One region of the Paenarthrobacter sp. NPDC091711 genome, then DNA from elsewhere that is predicted to be linked to it. Evidence: riboswitches for the same ligand, from Rfam matches in the RefSeq annotation. Region 1 holds a riboswitch; each other region holds the start of a gene.

Region 1 (4,747 bases):
GGAACGACTTGGCACGAAACAACGCCTCTACCGTCAACGGCTATTCCGTCCTGAGGTACCCGCCGGAGGTGATTTGGTTCGAGCCGGAGAGGGTGATTGCGGAGATTCAGGCGGTTCTCGCGTTGCGTCGCGACGCTCCCGCCCAGTTGGTGGGCAACCTTGCACCTCTGAGCCCCGGGTTTCCAGGGTTCAACCCACTCCCCCGGATCCAAACCGAGAGGTACCCGGGAGGGAGCGCAGCGGGTGGCGCCAAAGCTAGCGGCTGGCTGCCGGCACCAGTACCCACAACACCTCGACGGTTTCATCCGTGGGGTTGATCCAGGTGTGGGGTTCACGGCCCGGGAAGGAGAGCGTGTCCCCTTCTTCGAGGTCGTACTCCTCGTTGGTCAGAATGAGCTTGATCCGGCCCTTGACCACATGGAGTACATCTACGTCGCAGTCCACGGCGTAGAGCTCATTTTCTCCGCGGCCACGTGGCTCGATGGTTGCCTGCAGGATCTGGAGGCGACGCTCGGAGCGGGCGGTCAACAAGCGCTCCACAATGCCCTGGCCACCCAGGGAGATGCGGGGGCCGTCATCGCGCTTGGTTAGGTGAGTCTCCGGCGCCGCGAACAAATCGCCCACGGACACGGACAACACTTGGCACAGAGTCACCAAGGAAGCGACCGACGGCGATGTCAGGTCCCGCTCCACACGGCTGAGGAAGCCCTTGGTCAGTCCGGTGGCGTCCGCCACTTGCTCAATAGTGAGGCGCTGCGCTTGCCGGGCTGCGCGGATTCTGGAACCGATGGCAACTGGAACATTGCTCGGTTCAACGGGTAGAGCCTTCATTCACGAACCTTTCAGGCCTGTCATGTGGCCCTGTCATTGGAGCAATAGTAGCCGGGAGACAGGCCAAGAACGCCAGAATACGCGGAAGCATGACCAAAGGATCTTGACTGTTACTCCCATCACAACATATCCTCATAGGCAACAAGTGTTGTCTGTGAGGCACACAACACCTCCTCAATCTCCAATCGTCAGCACAGAGACTTCGTCGCTTCGCAGGAGTATCGTCGAAAACCCCAACCTCTGTGCATCAGCTCCAAGGACCGTTCATGGAATCATCGGCTATAAACATCGCAATCGTGGTGGTGTACCTGCTCGCCATGCTGGCATTCGGCTGGTGGGGCAAGTCCCGCACCAAGAACAACAGCGACTTCCTGGTGGCCGGCCGCCGCCTGGGACCCTTCCTTTACACCGGCACCATGGCTGCAGTGGTCCTTGGTGGCGCATCCACCGTGGGCGGCGTCGGCCTCGGCTACAAGTTCGGCATCTCTGGCATGTGGCTTGTGGTGGCAATCGGCTCAGGCGTGCTGCTGCTCAGCCTCCTGTTTGCCGGGACCATCCAGCGGCTGAAAATCTACACGGTCTCCCAAATGCTGAGCCTCCGCTACGGCAGCAAAGCCACGCAGACCTCCGGCATCGTCATGCTCGCCTACACGCTGATGCTGTGTGCCACGTCCACCGGCGCGTACGCCACCATCTTCGTGGTGCTGTTCGACTGGGAGCGTTGGCTGGCTATCGCCGTTGGCGGCGCGATCGTCCTTGTCTACTCGACCATTGGCGGCATGTGGTCCATCACGTTGGCCGACCAGGTCCAGTTCATCATCAAGACCGTGGGTATCTTCTTCCTGATGCTCCCGTTCGTCCTGAACGCAGCCGGCGGCATGGACGGCATCCGTGAGCGCCTCGACGCAAGCTTCTTCCAGATTGACGGCATCGGCATCCAGACCATCATCACGTACTTCGTGGTCTACACACTGGGTCTCCTGATCGGCCAGGACATCTGGCAGCGCGTCTTCACTGCCAAGACCCCCACCGTTGCCCGTTGGGGCGGCGCAACTGCCGGCGTTTACTGCATCCTTTACGGCATCGCCGGCGCCCTGATCGGCCTGGCCGCCCGCGTTGCCTTGCCGGACATTGACGTCGCCAACCTCGGCAAGGACGTGGTGTACGCAGAGGTCGCAACCCACATCCTGCCTGTCGGCATCGGCGGCCTGGTCATGGCTGCAGCTGTTGCAGCAATGATGTCCACGGCTTCCGGCGCCCTGATCGCCGCGGCAACGGTGGCCCGCGCCGACGTCGTCCCGTTCGTGGCCAGCTGGTTCGGCAAGACCATCAACACTGATGACACCGAAAACCCCGAGCACGACGTCAAGGCCAACCGCTACTGGGTCCTGGGACTCGGCATCGTTGCCGTGCTGATCTCCATGGCAGCGCAGGACGTGGTGGTTGCCCTGACCATCGCCTACGACATCCTGGTGGGTGGCCTCCTGGTAGCCATTCTCGGCGGCCTCGTGTGGAAGCGCGGAACCGGAATCGCCGCGGCGTGGTCCATGGCCATCGGGTCGGTCCTGACCCTCGCGTTGCTGATCCTCTTCGCCGTAGGAGCGATCCCGAGCGCGGACGGCGTCTACGCCAACGAGCCGATCTACTTCGGCCTGGCAGCCTCGTTCGTCGCCTACGTAGTGATTTCGCTGCTCACCCCGCCCACCGATCCCGCGGTTCGCGAGGCCTGGGACAAGCGAGTGGCTGGTGCCGTCTCGGAAGAGCTTCCTCCTGAGGCCCACCCGGTCAGCAGCCACAAGTAAAAAGAGACAAGTACGACGGCGGCGCCTCCCCTTTCCGGGGTGGCGCCGCCGTTGTTTTGTCCCCAGGAGAAACGTCCACCCGGCAGGTGCGTTGCGGGGCCCACTCTGCGCCCCAAAACCCCACCCAAACACGCACACCAGGCCCCACAACGGGTATCCCTAGCAATGGGGTAGGGTGGTCCCAGCTTCAAGAGATGTGGCGCCAAGCTCCGACTTGCCACGCACCAACCCCATGTTCACGGGTGGTTCGGATGAGGAAGCGGCCCGTCCCGGACCAGAGACAACCGAGCGGGCAAGAGCACTCCACCAAGGAGCAGTCCCTTGCCGTACCAAGGCGATATCACCCCGGCAGCAGCCAGCACCCCAGCAATTGTGAGCACCCCAGACACAACAGCCACCACCACGGTCGCGGTGATTCCCGCCGTCGACCTCTTCCTGGGCACGGTGACCATCCTGGCCGGGAACGGCGCCACGGCCCGAACCGGGCGCTTCGGGCATCCCCACCCGCAATTGATCGCGCAGGCGTTGGCCCACGCGGTCCGGCCAACGCGTTGGTGTGAAGTGTCAAGGACGCTAACGGTGACTGTCGCCGCGGCGGGCCGGCGCGGCGGTGTGCAGCGGCACTTCACACTTAGCCACGAAGATCCGGCCTAGCTTTCCTCGTCCTCCGCACGGAACTCTTCGGTTTCGTCGATGGGGACCACGCGTTCGTCGTCGTCGGGGGCGTCTACTTCCTCAACCCAGGGCTGGTCCACTTCCTGGTCCTCGGCGTAGTCGTAGGCGGGGTCGGACTCAATGGTGGTCCGTTCCTGGTAGTTGGCGTGTGATTCGGTGGTGTTCATGGTGCAACCTCCGTCTCGTGGGCCGGTGTTCACGGGCCGGCTCAGCCCGTTGACCCGAATGCAGGAATCCAGGAGTGGGAGGACCCCAATCCCCTGTCCTTCCATCTGAGCACCGGCATAGGCAAGGGTCAAGGAGCGCCGAAAATTACGGTGCACCGAACATTCCGGTTAAGGAATACCAGCCAAAAATCCGCGCGGATAAGCGGTAGTGTGGGGCGTGCAATGGGGCCGCACCTACCCCACCCAGCACAGGAGACAAAGTGCAGATGCACCAGGAATCCCATAGTTCGTCGAGCCCCGCTCCGGACCCCACCCCCGAATCAGCAGCCGCCGAAAACACTGGTACCCAACCCCCGCCGCCGTCGCACGCGGACATCCGCCGCTGGCGCCAGTACCTGGCTGACGAGCGTGCCGAGGCCGCCGTGTACCGCGAACTTGCCCAGCGGCGTGACGGTGAGGAACGCCAAATTCTGCTCGCCTTGGCCGAAGCCGAAGGCCGGCACGAGGCCCACTGGCTCAAGCTCCTTGGTGAGCACGCCGGAATGCCCAAAGCAGCATCCACCCGAAGCCAGTTCCTGGGATTCCTTGCCCGTAACTTCGGCTCCGTCTTTGTGCTTGCCTTGGCCCAGCGTGCCGAAGGCCGTTCCCCCTATGGCACGGAGCCTGCAGCAACACCTGCCATGGTGGCCGATGAACAAATTCACGAAGAAGTAGTCCGGGGCCTGGCCACGCGTGGGCGCAACAGGCTCTCCGGGACATTCCGCGCCGCCGTTTTTGGCGCCAACGACGGCCTGGTCAGCAACCTTTCGTTGGTGATGGGCATGGCAGCAACCGGTGTGCCCAGCCCCGTGGTCCTGATGAGTGGCGTGGCAGGTTTGTTGGCCGGTGCACTGTCCATGGGCGCGGGCGAGTACGTTTCGGTCCGCTCCCAGCGGGAACTCCTTAACGCCACGTTGCCCACGCAGGCAACCTTGACGGCCGCGCCGTCGTTGGACATCGAACACAACGAGCTGGTCCTGGTGTACCTGGCCAGGGGCATGACCCACGAGGCCGCGGAACACCGCGCCGCCGAGCGTATGGGATTGTTCAGCTGCGACTGCGATCCGAGCCTGTCCTTGCAGCCTGAAAAACCGCCCGCGGATGAGCACGAATCCGTTGGCTCGGCGTGGGGCGCTGCGCTGTCCAGCTTCTGCTTCTTCGCCTCGGGCGCCATCGTGCCCATCCTCCCGTTCATCTTCGGAATGACGGGCATTGCGGCCTTGATGGTGGCCG
Region 2 (4,747 bases), on a different contig from region 1:
TGTGCCCAGCGGCCTGGACGCTTACTGGTGGACTGTGCCGGTGCTGATCCTCTCAGCCATGCGCCACGCAATCGTCGAAGAAGTGATCGTGGTGGGCTACCTCATGGACCGCTTCGGCAAGTTCGGGTGGAGCATGCCGGCAGCCATTGTGGTCAGCGCCCTTCTGCGGGGCAGCTACCACCTGTACCAGGGCTTCGGCCCGTTCATAGGGAATGTGGTCATGGGCCTGGTGTTTGCATGGATCTACACCAAGACCAAGCGGGTGATGCCCCTGGTGATTGCCCACGCAGTGCTGGACATCGTGGCCTTCGTAGGATTCAGCCTCTTCGGCAAGGCGATAGGCCTCGGATAATGGCCGTATAGCGGCCTGGGAAGCGGCCCGGGAAGGGGGCTCTTAAAAGTATTCGGCCGCCATCCATGGGTGACGTCATTGGCACCCGCTGATGGCGGCCGAAGCTTGGCCCGGACACGGTTGACCGGGGTTGGATGGAGCCCTTAGATGGTGACGGCTCCGGAGGCGGTTTCGAAGGTTACCGCCATGATGCCCGGAGTTCCGTGCGGGGCCATCCACTGGACAGCTACGTCCTCAAGCGGCTTTTCCACCGGCTCACCCAACCACTCGGTGACGCGTTCAGCCGAGCCCGCGATGGTGAGGCTGGACATCTTGACGTCGCTCTCGTAGATCCTGGACGGGTGCAGTGAGGGGTCGCCCTCCCACTTGAGCAGGTACGGCACCTGGGGATCGGCGATCAAGCCGAGGATGCCAATCTGCTGCCACACCAGTTCGCGGCCATCGGGGAACTTGCGGTTGCCCGGAACAGCGGAGCGGCCGAGGCGGTCCTCGAACGGGGCGAGGTCATCAACGGCGACGCACCAGCCCATCCAACCGCCGCCGGCAGCCGAGCGTGCACGGACGGCTTGGCCAAAGGGTGCTTTGTCAGAAGCGGGGTGGTCCAGGACCTCCACCACTTCCAAGTACTTGTTATCCGCAAGGGGAATGATCATGTTCCGGGTGCCGAAGCGCGGGTGCACTCCGCCCCGGACAGCGTCCACTCCCAATGCCGCGGAAATTCGTTCGGTAGTGGCCAAAAGGCCATCTCGTTCACAGGCGTAAGAGACGTGATCCATGCGCATGGCTTCATCTTGGCACTTTGTGATCGGGGTCTCAGCTAAGTCAAGCCTAACTAAGGTGGGATGTGTATAACTTTCGCTCTGAGCGTCATGGAAGGACGCGAAGAGACCAGTTGATTCCACCGGCGTCATAAAGCTGTCTTAGCTTCCGGACAGTTCCTAGACTGGCCCCAGCTCAGCTGCACCACATTGCCTGCCAATCCCATGCGCCACGAACAGGAGAACTCCATGTCCCAAGGATGGTCTTTCGAAACCCGCCAGATCCATGCAGGTCAGGAGCCTGACTCCGCCACCGGAGCGCGCTCCCTGCCGATCTACCAGACCACGTCTTTTGTGTTCCCCAGCGCCGAGAGCGCTGCCAACCGTTTTGCCCTGGCCGAGCTGGCTCCCATCTACACGCGCATCGGCAACCCGACGCAGGATGCCGTGGAGCAGCGGGTCGCGAGCCTTGAAGGCGGATTGGGTGCACTCCTGCTCAGCTCCGGACAGGCAGCGGAGACTTTTGCCATCCTGAACATTGCCGAAGCGGGCGATCACATTGTGGCCAGCCCCAGCCTTTACGGCGGCACCTACAACCTGCTGGCACACACCCTGAAGAAGTTCGGCATCTCCGTCACCTTCGTGGAAGACCCGGACAACCTGGACCAGTGGCGTGACGCCGTCCAGCCGAACACCAAGTTGTTCTTCGGCGAGGTTGTCTCCAATCCACGGCAGGACGTTCTGGACATCGAGGGCATCGCACGCACCGCCCACGAGGCCGGCGTGCCCCTGATCGTGGACAACACCCTTTCAACGCCGTACCTCATCCGTCCCATCGAGTGGGGCGCGGACATTGTGGTCCACTCTGCAACCAAGTATCTGGGCGGCCACGGGTCCGCAATCGCAGGTGTGATTGTGGATTCCGGCAACTTCGACTTCGGCAAGGATCCGGAACGCTTCCCCGGATTCAACACCCCGGACCCCAGCTACAGCGGGCTCGTTTACGCCCGGGATTTGGGCAAGGACGGTGCGCTGGGTGCCAACCTGTCCTACATCCTCAAGGCCCGTGTCCAGTTGCTCCGCGATCTCGGCTCGGCTGTGTCGCCGTTCAATGCCTTCCTCATCGCCCAAGGACTGGAGACACTGAGCCTGCGCGTGGAACGTCATGTTGCCAACGCCACCAAGGTGGCCGAATGGCTTGAAGGCCACGACGACGTCGAATCGGTCGCCTATGCGGGCCTGCCATCCAGCCCTTGGTACCAGCGGGGCCAGAAGTACGGCCCCAAGGGCACGGGGGCAATTGTTGCCTTCAACATCAAGGGCGGCGTGGAAGCCGGTAAGCGTTTCGTGGACGGACTGGAGCTGCACTCGCACGTTGCCAACATCGGTGACGTCCGCTCGCTGGTCATCCACCCGGCGTCGACGACGCACAGCCAGCTGACGGTGGAACAGCAGCTCGCTGCAGGCGTCAACCCCGGCCTGGTCCGATTGTCCGTGGGCATCGAACACGTGGATGACATCATCGCGGACCTCGAAGCCGGATTCCGGGCAGCCAAGGGCGCCTGACGCCTCGCGCCCAAAGCACTGACCCGGCTGCCGCCCGCGCCGACGATTATTCGCCGGGCGGCAGTTCCGGGCCCTGGTTCGTGAACGAAGAGACCTCAAACCGTCACACTGTTGTCACATTCTTCGCCATAACCCCCCTGTGTTTCCTAGACTCGTCGTATTAGGTCATGAGTGCCAGCACACAGCCCCGGCTTGCTGGCCGGCAACCCTCCTCCGCGGTGGGGTGCCCCGGGTGAAGACCTGGCCTGTTCGCACGCAAGGCGACGGGCAAGCGCGAGGTTAAGGTGTCAAAGGAATGACCATTACTGCTACAGCCCTTCCAAAATCCGGAGAAGAAGACGGAACCGTCAAGTACGCCGGCGTCGGTCCGCTGGAACTCGAAGCCGGCGGATTCCTGCCCGACGTCGTTCTCGCTTATGAGACCTGGGGGCAGCTGAACGCCGATGCCTCCAACGCGGTGCTCATCCAGCACGCACTCACTGGCAGTACGCATGTAGCCCGCGGAGCCACTGACGAGGAAGGATGGTGGGAGCAACTCGTTGGTCCCGGTGCCACCATCGATACCAACAAGTTCTTTGTCATCTCCATCAACATCGTGGGCGGCTGTTACGGCAGCACCGGCCCATCATCAGAAGCTCCGGACGGACGCCCGTGGGGCTCACGTTTCCCGCTGGTCACCCTGCGCGACAGCACTGAGGCTGAGTCGCGCCTCGCCGATGCCCTGGGAATCGAGGCCTGGCACGCCGTATTGGGCGGATCCATGGGTGGCGCGCGCGCCCTTGAGTGGGCTGTGACCTTCCCAGACAGGGTAAAACGTTGTGCCGTCATTTCGGTGGGCGCCTACAGCACGGCCGAGCAGATTGCTTTCGCCCAAGCCCAAACCCTTGCCATCAAGCAGGACCCGAACTTCAACAACGGCGACTACTACGGAGATACCGCGCCCGAGCACGGTTTGGCATTGGCCCGGCGCATCGCCCACATCACGTACCGCTCGGCGTTGGAGCTGGACGTCCGCTTTGGCCGGCAAGCCCAGCACCAGGAGACTCCGCTGGCCGCCGTATTGGGCGAGCGCGGCCGCTACCAAGTGGAAAGTTACCTGGACCACCAAGGAACCAAACTGGTCCGCCGCTTTGACGCCAACAGCTACATCGCCATCACCGAGGCATTGATGTCCCACGACGTCACCAGGGGTCGCGGCTCGTTGGAAACGGCGCTTTCCGGTGCTACGGCTGAGTTCTTCGTGGCGGCCGTGGACAGCGACAGGCTCTACTTCCCGGCTCAATCACGGGAACTGGCCGCAGCGCTCCCCGGCGAAGTGCCGGTTCACGTCATTGAGGCTCCGATTGGCCACGATGGCTTCCTCACCGAAATCGGCCAGCTCTCCGAGCAGCTCCGCGAAGCATTTTTTGCCTAAGCTTTAGCCGTTCATGATGTCGCCGCGCTGCCTCATGTAATCCTCCATGGCGATCTCGCCGTTGCTGAACTTCGCGTCCAGCTCTGCCAGCTTGCGCGCCCGGTATCCCTGCGGCTCAGAACCGTTCGTTGCGGGAAACGTGCTGGGGGATGACGGGCTCGACGGCGGCCCGGACTGCGGCGCGTCATCCACCGGGCGGATGACGGCCGGCTCGGACGGATAGCCCGGATAGCCCTGACCCGGATAGCTCTGGCCTGGGTATCCCTGACCCGGGGAGCTCTGCGACGGGAAATTCTGCGACGGGTAATTTTGCCCGGGGTAGCCCTGTCCCGGGTGATCCTGCCCCCGGTAGTCCTGCTGCGGGTAGCCTGGGCCGGGCAGATTCTGCTGCGGGTACTCGGGGGCGCGGAAGTCTCCGTGTTGGATCCGGCGCGCCCGGGAGCGGTTGTACATGCGGATTCCGAGTGGAATCAGCCACGAGCAGACGATGATCCAGAAGATCAGATTGTTCACAGTGCAGGCCTCCTAGGTCTCACCCCAGCTTAGTCCTGTGCCCTTGGACCGTTCCCGCCACGTCACACCAGCGTGACGTCCATGCCCAGAAACCGGCCATAACGATCCACCTCGGCCTGCAGGGCGGCCTGCTCCTGCGCAGTG
Region 3 (4,747 bases), on a different contig from region 1:
AACGACGCGTGCGCCAGGGATACCTCGGCTGTGCCGCCATAGGTGTCCGGAACGGTGAGGGAATCTTCAATGATGAACAGGTCCAACCCGGATCGTTCAAACGCCCGGACGGCCTCCTGATACAGGGCGGGTTTCTTCCAGTCATAGCCCAGGCCATAGCCGGGAGTCCCCCAGCCCTGAACACCGAAACCGTGGCCTACGAACCATCCAAAGTGCAGCATGGGCTTGAGTGTAGAACTGCTTTGTCCGTTCACCGCGACCTGATTTCATGCGAAGTTACAGGGGGTCGTACTGGGTCAATTATGCTCCCGGGACGTCACATTTGGGCCGGACTCATGATGGTTGCATTTTCCACATACAGCGTTCACCTTGTTCCGCAAACACCGTGGGTCCGCAATGATCGCTGTATGAGTTCAGCCACCCGCACTTCCGCCAAGGATCGCCTTTCGGGCGTCTGGGCACTCAAGGGGTACAAACGCGAATGGCTGCGGCACGACGCCGTGGCGGGTGCTGCACTGTTCGCCCTGCTGGTGCCTGCGGGCATGGCCTACGCGCAGGCGGCCGGTTTGCCCCCTGTCACCGGGCTCTACGCCACGGTGATCCCGTTGCTGGTCTACGCCGTGGTGGGGCCATCCCGCATTCTCGTGTTGGGACCAGATTCCTCCCTTGCCCCGATGATCGCCGCAGCTATTGTTCCGCTTGCAGCCGGCAGCAGTGAAAGATCGGTGGCACTCGCCGGGCTGTTGGCTGTGTTGATCGGGGTGATCATGCTCGCGGGCTCCGCACTGAAACTCGGTGCCATCACCGGGCTGCTGTCCAAACCCATCCGGCTCGGATACCTCAACGGGATCGCTTTGCTGGTGGCGTTGTCCCAGCTCCCGGCGTTCCTGGGGATAGAGGCCGACGGCGACATCTGGCAAAAGCTCGCGAAGGTCACCACCGGGTTGCTGGGCGGCGGAGTCAACATCACCGCGCTGCTGCTGGGCTTAGGTTCACTCGCGCTCATCTGGATCCCCAAACTTCTGAAGTGGAAGGTGCCCGGCGTCCTGCTGGCGGTGGTGGGCTCATGCGTTGCAACGGCCGTTTGGGGCCTGAACGACGACGTCAAGGTCACCGGGGTTTTGCCGCAGGGGCTGCCGATGCCCGCGCTCGGCGGCATAGGCTGGGCTGACGCTCTGATGCTGCTTCCCGCTGCGGCCGGTATTGCCCTCATGGCGTTCGCGGATACTGGCGTCCTGTCCCAAACCCTGGCAGCCAAGGAAGGGAAGAAAGTCTCGGGCAACAGGGAGATGGCAGCCCTTGGGGCAGCCAATGCGGCCACCGGCTTGCTGGGCGGATTCCCTGTCTCCGGCAGTACCTCGCGCACCCCTGTGGCTGTGGACGCCGGCGCCAAGTCCCAGATGACCGGGGTGGTTGGCGCGGTGCTGGTTGTTGCTTTCATGTTGCTGGCTCCCGGAGTTACCGGGTACCTTCCTTCCGCAACCTTGGCCGCCGTCGTCATCGCGGCGGCCATTGCCCTGGCAGACCCCGCTGGCGTTAAGCGGCTCCTCAGCCTGAGCCGGAGCGAATCGGTGGTGATGCTGGCAGCCTTCCTGGGAGTTCTGACCGTAGGCGTACTGCAGGGAATTGTCGTAGCCATAGCCTTGGCACTCCTGGACTTTGTTCGGCGGGCGTGGGATCCCTACCGGACAGAACTCGGAGCCGAAGCTGGGCTCCCCGGGTATCACGACCTCGAGCGGCACCCCGACGCCGAGCGCATCCCCGGGCTTCTGATCCTCCGCTTCGATGCACCTCTCTTCTTCGGCAACGGGCAGGTTCTGGCGGCCTTCGTCCGGGAACAGTTGGACGAGGCCCCGGAGGAGACTGCGGACCCGGTGACCCACGTCATCCTCGCCGCAGAGCCCATCACCGGGATCGACACCACCGCGCTGGATGACCTCGTCACGCTGGACGAATGGCTGGCCAGCAAAGGTGTGGACCTCGTGTTCGCCGAACTGAAGGGACCTGTCAAGGACAAATTGATCCGGCTGGGCACGGCAGCCCGGTTCACGCCCGACCATTTCTTCCCCACGGTGGGCGCCGCAGTGCGTGCACTGAAGCACGTATAAGGGAAGCGGCCTCCGATTACGCAACATGACGGCCGGACAACAGCCCGCAAGTGCAGCCCGAGGCCCGTGGATGTTACGTTTTTCTTGAGTAATGAGTACCAGCGCAAAGCCCTGACTTGCTGGTCGGCAACCCTCTCTCCGGCGGGGTGCCTCAGGTGACTACTCGGCGTATCGACAACTCGAACTGCAAGCGTGACTGAGGAGCACCAGCTATGCCTGAACCCACTGAAGAAAAACTTTCCTATCGCCTGATTACAGGCCCGGACACCCGTGATTTCTGCGAGCGGATCCACAATGCCCTCGCCGAGGGCTATGTGCTCCATGGCAGCCCGGCAGCCACATTCAACGGCACGGACGTTATTGTGGCCCAAGCAATCGTGCTCCCCGCCGCCATCGCCAATGCCGATGCCGCCGTTGCCACCGCAGTGGACCAGCTGGAGAACTACGACGACGAAGCATTCGAGGGCCACGCATGAGCTACGCAGGTGACCTGACCCCGCACGATGCGTGGGCCAAGTTGGAAGAAGGCGCCATCCTGGTGGACGTCCGCACCGAGGGCGAGTGGGCACACATCGGCATCCCGGACACCAAAGCCACCGAGAACGATCCCCTGTTCATTCAGTGGAACCTTGCCGGCGGTATCCCCAACTCCCGCTTCATCGAGGATTTGCGTCAGCAGGCCCCCGAAGACGACGGCGTTGAGCTGGTGTTCCTGTGCCGCTCCGGCCAGCGCTCCATCTCCGCCGCCATTGCCGCAACGCAGGCCGGCTTCACTGCCTACAACGTCCTGGAGGGCTTTGAAGGAGAACCGGACCGCTACGGCGAGCGCACAGTGAACGGTTGGAAGAACCGTGGCCTGCCGACGAATTTGGGGACCGAGTAAGTGACTTTCAATCCCGACGCCGCCGGTTGGAGCCCCGACACCCAGGCCGTCCGCGGTGGTCTTGACCGTACAAATTTCCAGGAAACGTCCGAGGCCGTTTTCCTGAACTCCGGTTTCGTCTACGAATCCGCCGCTGCCGCCGAGCGCGCCTTCACCGGTGAGGACGAACGTTTCGTTTACTCCCGCTACGGCAACCCGTCCGTCGCAACCTTCCAGGAGCGGCTGCGGCTGCTCGAAGGAACCGAAGCCTGCTTTGCGACGGCGTCAGGCATGTCCGCGGTCTTCACTGCTTTGGGTGCCCTGCTGGCTGCCGGCGACCGCGTGGTTGCCGCCCGCTCCTTGTTCGGCTCCTGCTTTGTGATCCTCAATGAGATCCTGCCGCGCTGGGGCGTTCACACGGTCTTCGTGGACGGCCCGGATTTGGAGCAGTGGCGCGAAGCCCTCTCCGAGCCCACTACCGCGGTCTTTTTCGAATCTCCGTCCAACCCCATGCAGGAGATCGTGGACATCGCTGCGGTCAGCGAGCTGGCGCATGCTGCCGGGGCCACCGTAGTGGTGGACAACGTCTTTGCCACTCCCCTGCTGCAACGCTGTGGAGAGCTGGGCGCCGACGTGATCGTGTACTCCGGCACCAAGCACATCGACGGACAGGGACGCGTTCTTGGCGGCGCGATCCTTGGCACCAAGGAATTCATCGATGGCCCGGTGAAGCAGCTCATGCGGCACACTGGTCCTGCACTGTCCGCGTTCAATGCCTGGGTGCTGACCAAGGGCCTGGAGACCATCGGACTGCGCGTGAACCACAGCTCAGCATCCGCTTTGAAGATCGCAGAGTGGCTCGAGCAGCAGCCTGCTATCAGCTGGGTCAAGTACCCCTTGTTGAAGTCTCACCCACAGTACGAACTTGCAGCGAAGCAGATGAAGGCGGGCGGCACCGTCCTGACGTTTGAGCTGTCTCCTTCGGCCGGGCGTTCAGCCAAAGAGGCTGCGTTCGCCCTGCTCGACGGCCTCCGCGTCATTGACATCTCCAACAACCTGGGCGACTCCAAGTCCCTCATCACGCACCCTGCCACCACCACCCACCGGGCCATGGGACCGGAGGGTCGCGCAGCAATCGGTCTTTCCGATGGTGTCGTGCGCCTGTCCGTAGGGCTCGAAGACGTGGACGACCTCATCTTGGATCTGGAGAAGGCCTTCAAACAGGTCTAACCTTGCTGCCATGAGCGGGAACCATCCCTATCGCCGTGCCGGTGCTGTGATCGTTGCCGGCACGGTGGTGTGGTTCGTTGGAATCTCTCCGGTCTCACGCGTTTACATCACGCCCGACGACGCCGAGCGGCTGCGCATGCTGACGGCAGGCCAGCGCGGATGGATCGTCGGCCAGCACCTTACGGCCGTGGGAACTGTCGCCGTGCCGGTGGGATTCGCCGCGTTCGCCCAAGCTGTTCAGGAGAATGGCGCCGTCACGGATGGTGGTTCTGTCCCGGACAATGCATCGCGCGGGAAGGCGAAGAAGTGGGCTTTCGCTGCAGCCGCAGCCCTGCTCGCCGGCGCCCCGTTCTTCGTCTCAAGCCTCGCCCGGCGGGCTGCTGACATCGAAGGTTTCGCCTACCGCAGGGGGTCCAACGCGCCGTTCCTGGCATACTCCGGACTGCATGTTGTGGCGTTGGCTGCGCTCGGCGGGAGCCTGCTTTCCTTGCCGACAAAACGGTGGATCGCTATTACGGCTGCGGCCAGCGCACCCGCCTACGGCGCC
Region 4 (4,747 bases), on a different contig from region 1:
ACCGCACAAAGACAAGTGCCGCCGTCGTGACTTCCGGGAGGGAAGCCGCGACGACGGCTGTGGTGCTGACGCCGGAAGGCCCGACGGCGGCAGGTACTCAGCGCTCGGAAGTCACCGATTCGGTGGACGCCTGAGTAGTGGCGGCGGGCGGTGCCGCTTCGGCGGGCGGTGCGGTGGGCGCCGTGGTGGGGACGCCGGCGTCGCGGAGGGCCGGGAAGCCGCCATCCACATGGACAGCGTTGGCGTAGCCGAGGACCTGGAGCTTCTGCGCGACGGGTCGTGAACCGTTTACAGAGCCGCAGAACACCACGATCTTCTGGTCCTTGCCGGTGACCTGGGGCAGCCGGTGGGCGGATTCCGGGCTGAAGTCCTCATCCACGTGCTCGCGGTTCACCACCACAGCGCCGGGGACTGCGCCGGTGCTGGCGCGGCCGCCTTCGCTGCGGACATCGATCAGCAGGGCGCCTTCTTCGATGAGCTTGGCGGCGGCATCGGCGGTGATCAGCTGGGTGTCCTGGACGGGTTCCTGGGCTTCGGTTTCCTGGGCGGTGGTTTCGATGGACATGGTGCTCCCTTATCTAGGTGGTGGTTGGAAAATCGGAAAAGCTAGAGACCCCATACCTCGGCCAGCAGCTGGTAGGAGTTCTGCCGGTCGGCGGGGTCATGGGCAATGGTGGTGATGAGCAGTTCCTGGGCACTCGTGGCCCGCTGCAAAGTGCGGAGTCCTTCGCTGACCTGGTGGGGGTCGCCCACGAACCGTGTGTCCATGCGATCCTTGATGAGCTCCCCGGCTTCGGCGTCCAAGGAAAGCTCCAGTGCATCCTCCGGTGACGGGTACGGGATGGCGCCGTGGCCGCTGCGGATCCCGTGGACCCAGTGCGCGTAGCCGCGGGCCAAACGCTGGGCCTGGCGTTCGTCCGGGGCTACCAGCACGTCCGCGGAGACGATCACACGCGGTTCCCGCAAGGCCGCGGAGGGTTCGAAGTGAGCCCTGTACTCGGCGATGGAGTCCAGGACGCCTGCCGGTGCCACGTGGTAGTTCGCGCCAAAGGGGATACCCAACTTGCCAGCCAAGCGGGCGCTGGGGCCGGCGGTGGACCCGTGGATCCAAAACTGGGGCGACTGGCCGAGAGCGGGTGTAGCCGTGACTTCCTCACCATGTTTGGTCCTGTAGTCGCCGGTGAAAAATCCGATGATGTCCTGGATATCGTTCTCGAAGTTGTCTGTATCACCGGGGAAGCGACCCAGCAGTTCACCCTGCAGCCGGAACTTCCTGGGCAGGACCGCACCGAAGATGGGGCGCGGCGCGGGGATCAGCAGTCCGTCAACCACACGATCGGTGGGCTCCGAAGCGTCAGCGGGTACCACTCCGGGAGCCGGATCGCTGGGGGATTTGGGCGGGCCGGAGCGGCCAAAGCCCAAGTCCAATCGGTCCGGGAACACGGCGGCCAGTGTTCCAATGCTCTCTGCAATCTGAAGGGGCCGGTAGTTCCCCAGCAGAGTGGCCGCGGTGCCCACCCTGATGGTCTTGGTGGCGGAGGCAACCAACCCGGCCAGAATGTGCGGGGCTGATCCGGCAACGCCGGTGTTGAGGTGGTGCTCGGCCAGCCAATACCGCGAGTAGCCGGAAGCCTCGGCAGCGGCGGCAAGGGCAAGGGTGCTCCGCAGGGCATCGCCGGGAGTCTGGCCGGCGGACACCGGGCTCAGGTCAAGGACGGACAGGGGAGTAACTGGAGGCTTCGGCATGGCACGACACTACGGAGCCGCGCGCAGAGCCCAAAGCCGATCCGTCACCCCGCTCAACCGGACTAAATCCAGCGAAATCCGGCGAAACGGGCCGTCACAACCGACCCTTCAAAAGCCCGAAAATGACGATTCCAGCAGCCCTTTGACGTGGTATTTCCCGCCTTGACGCTGCAAGTCCAGCGGTTTGTACATTCCTTGGACAGCCTCCTAGATTCAAGTTCAGGTCAAGAGTCAGCACGCCAAGGACCGGCTCGTGCTGCGGCAACCCTCAGGCATTACGTGGCGGGGTGCTCCGGAAACAGACCAGGCCGCATCTGCGGCAAGTGAATGTCGTCCCAGCCGCTGTGCGGCCTCTGAAAGAGAGAATCATGCCTTCCACACCTGTACCCGAATTCCGCTCCCGCGTTATCGCGTTGGAGCTCGACGGCGACGGAGCCCACCCCGCGTCGTGGCGCAAGGCCCACCATGATCCGCAGGCGCTATTGGGGGGCCAGCGGATCCGTGAAACCGTCCAGGCAGCGGACATCGCCGGTTTCCATGCGGCCACGTTCAAGGACAGCCGCGTGGTGGATCCTGGAAGCACCGGGATTGCGGGCCGGATTGATGCGATCCAGCGCGCGGCCTTTGCAGCACCGATCACCCGGTCCATCGGTCTTGTCCCTGAGGCCGGAACGCTCTTCACTGAGCCGTTCCATGTAGCCACGCAGCTGGCCAGCCTGGACTACTCCTCCTTGGGGAGGGCGGGTTGGCTGGTCACCGCGGACAACCTGGCCAAGGAAGCCCGTTCCGTAGGGCGCACGCAGTTGCCAGAAGGCGAGGCCGTCAGCGAAGCCGCAGATGTGGTCCAAGCCAGCCGCCGGCTTTGGGACTCCTGGGAAGACGACGCGGTGATCCGTGACGTTGCCACAGGCCGGTACTTGGACCGGGACAAGCTGCACTACGCCGACTTTGACGGTGGACGCTTCTCCGTCAAGGGACCGTCCATCATCCCGCGCCCACTCCAAGGGCAGCTCGTGGTGTTCGCGCCCGCTGAGCTGATTCCCGCCGTCGAGGCTGATGTTGCCCTGATCTCCGCAGACACCACGGACGACCTCCCGCAAGCTGCCCAAGCGGCAGCATCTGCGGGTGCGCCGAGGACCTTGGTGGAGTTGGACGTCATCCTCGATTCCCGGGGGCAGACCGCGGAGGACCGTCTGGCCGAACTGGACTCGTACGAAGAGTGGACGGGCGGTGCCCGCTACGTGGGCAGCGCCGAAGGCTTAGTGGAACTGCTCACCACGCTGTTCGCAGCGGCCGACGGCGTCCGCCTCAAGCCAGCGGTACTGGATGTGGACCTTCCCGAATTGGCTAACAAGGTGCTCCCCGAACTGCACCGCAGCGGGTTGGTGGTGCCGCCGCTTCCGGGCGCCACACTCCGTGAAACCTTCGGTCTTCCCCGTCCCGCCAACCGCTTTGCCGCGGCCTGACGCCGGCTGACCAACGCCCGCCGCCAAGAGCCCACTCACAGAGCCAGATTCAGAGAGCAGAAACATGACCAACCATCACCGCATCGCAGGCAACGGCCAGATCCAGTTTGGCGTCTTCTTCCAAGGCGTCAACCACACCACCGTGTGGAAGGACGCGCAGAGCGGCTCGCAAACCGACTTCGAGTCATTCCGCCGGGTGGCCCAGACAGCTGAACGGGGACTCTTCTCCGCGTTCTTCCTCGGAGAAGGACTCCGCCTCCGGGAACACCTCGGAAAGATCCACGATCTGGATGTTGTGGGCCGTCCCGACGCGCAGACCGCCCTCGCCGCGCTCGCAGCCATCACCACGAATATCGGTTTGGTGGCGACGCAGAACACTACGTACAACGATCCCGCGGACCTTGCCCACCGCTTAGCAAGCCTGGACCTGCTGTCCGGCGGCCGCGCGGCCTGGAACATCGTCACCACGGACAACGCATGGACCGGCGCCAACTTCAGGCGCGGCGGGTTCCTCAAGCACGAGGACCGTTACGTCCGGGCCGAAGCGTTCGTTCAGACAGCAAAGGCTATTTGGGATTCCTGGGCTGACGGCGCAATCGCCGGGTCCCGGAATGATCCACGCTGGCTCCGCGAGGACGCCATCGCCACGGTCAAACGCCAGGATAAGAGTTTCGACGTCGAAATCACCGGCAGGTTGCCGCGCTCCAGCCAGCAGCACCCGGTCTTGTTCCAAGCCGGGGACTCGCCGGACGGCCGCGATTTCGCCGTGCGGAACGCGGACGTGATCTTCTCGGCACATCCGGAACTGGAAGACGCCAAGAAGTTCCGCGACGACATTGTGGCCCGCACCCTTAAAGCCGGGCGTCCGGCAGATGACGTGAAGATCTTCCCCGGCCAGGAGTTCATCCTCGGTGCCACCGCGGCAGAGGCCGAGGAAAAGCACCAGTGGGTCCGCTCGCTGCAAGTGGGTCCGGAAACGGCCATCGCCTACTTGGAACAGTTCTGGGGACGCACCCTCACCGAATACGACCCCGACGGTCCGCTGCCGGATATTGACCCCCTTGTGGACGTCACCAACCCCACCCGCGGCAACGCCTTCCACGGGAAGAGCGCCAAGGACCTCGCCGCCCAGTGGCGTGCGGATGCCAAGGAAAACGGCCAGTCGATCCGCCAGTTCGTTGCTGCCCGTTCCCGGCTCAACGGCCGCGGCCTGGTGGGATCGTACGACGACATAGCGGACAAACTCGCCGAGTACGCCCACACCGGCGCCGTTGACGGCTTCAACATCACTCCCTGGCTTGTGCCCGGCGGGCTGGACGACATTGTCAACGAACTGGTTCCCCGCCTGCAGGACCGCGGCGTCTACCGCACCGAATACGAGGGCACCAACCTCCGCGAAAACCTCGGCCTCCGCGCCCCGCTGACCCGCCGCGGATCACTCACCAGCACCCAACTCACTGAAAGCGAAGAAGTCGCATGAGCGTCCCCAACCCAACCGCAGCGCGCAAGCTGCGGAAACCCGCCGCCGTCGTGTC

The links. Region 1 has a riboswitch for S-adenosylmethionine ahead of ACIQH5_RS17470 (hypothetical protein). Riboswitches for the same ligand answer to the same signal wherever they lie in the genome.
Region 2: linked by a shared signal. The riboswitch ahead of ACIQH5_RS10115 (homoserine O-acetyltransferase) and the one ahead of ACIQH5_RS17470 (hypothetical protein) in region 1 are both predicted to bind S-adenosylmethionine.
Region 3: linked by a shared signal. The riboswitch ahead of ACIQH5_RS15550 (DUF1737 domain-containing protein) and the one ahead of ACIQH5_RS17470 (hypothetical protein) in region 1 are both predicted to bind S-adenosylmethionine.
Region 4: linked by a shared signal. The riboswitch ahead of ACIQH5_RS17175 (LLM class flavin-dependent oxidoreductase) and the one ahead of ACIQH5_RS17470 (hypothetical protein) in region 1 are both predicted to bind S-adenosylmethionine.

The regions. Positions count from the first base shown of each region.
Region 1 is NZ_JBIVTF010000013.1:50,856-55,602, forward strand. It holds gene ACIQH5_RS17455 (endonuclease domain-containing protein) at 1-317, shown strand, start outside; gene ACIQH5_RS17460 (helix-turn-helix domain-containing protein) at 256-831, opposite strand; gene ACIQH5_RS17465 (sodium:solute symporter) at 1,098-2,633, shown strand; SAM riboswitch class IV at 2,819-2,938, shown strand; gene ACIQH5_RS17470 (hypothetical protein) at 2,955-3,287, shown strand; gene ACIQH5_RS17475 (hypothetical protein) at 3,284-3,475, opposite strand; gene ACIQH5_RS17480 (VIT1/CCC1 transporter family protein) at 3,742-4,747, shown strand, end outside.
Region 2 is NZ_JBIVTF010000005.1:77,022-81,768, reverse strand. It holds gene ACIQH5_RS10130 (CPBP family intramembrane glutamic endopeptidase) at 1-352, shown strand, start outside; gene ACIQH5_RS10125 (VOC family protein) at 496-1,134, opposite strand; gene ACIQH5_RS10120 (bifunctional o-acetylhomoserine/o-acetylserine sulfhydrylase) at 1,336-2,676, shown strand; SAM riboswitch class IV at 2,840-2,956, shown strand; gene ACIQH5_RS10115 (homoserine O-acetyltransferase) at 2,972-4,090, shown strand; gene ACIQH5_RS10110 (hypothetical protein) at 4,094-4,603, opposite strand; gene ACIQH5_RS10105 (winged helix DNA-binding domain-containing protein) at 4,666-4,747, opposite strand, start outside.
Region 3 is NZ_JBIVTF010000010.1:104,417-109,163, reverse strand. It holds gene ACIQH5_RS15560 (NtaA/DmoA family FMN-dependent monooxygenase) at 1-254, opposite strand, end outside; gene ACIQH5_RS15555 (SulP family inorganic anion transporter) at 408-2,108, shown strand; SAM riboswitch class IV at 2,196-2,307, shown strand; gene ACIQH5_RS15550 (DUF1737 domain-containing protein) at 2,321-2,584, shown strand; gene ACIQH5_RS15545 (rhodanese-like domain-containing protein) at 2,581-2,991, shown strand; gene ACIQH5_RS15540 (O-succinylhomoserine sulfhydrylase) at 2,992-4,200, shown strand; gene ACIQH5_RS15535 (hypothetical protein) at 4,211-4,747, shown strand, end outside.
Region 4 is NZ_JBIVTF010000012.1:118,819-123,565, forward strand. It holds gene ACIQH5_RS17160 (MFS transporter) at 1-134, shown strand, start outside; gene ACIQH5_RS17165 (rhodanese-like domain-containing protein) at 98-565, opposite strand; gene ACIQH5_RS17170 (LLM class flavin-dependent oxidoreductase) at 607-1,746, opposite strand; SAM riboswitch class IV at 1,969-2,078, shown strand; gene ACIQH5_RS17175 (LLM class flavin-dependent oxidoreductase) at 2,115-3,212, shown strand; gene ACIQH5_RS17180 (NtaA/DmoA family FMN-dependent monooxygenase) at 3,277-4,692, shown strand; gene ACIQH5_RS17185 (ABC transporter substrate-binding protein) at 4,689-4,747, shown strand, end outside.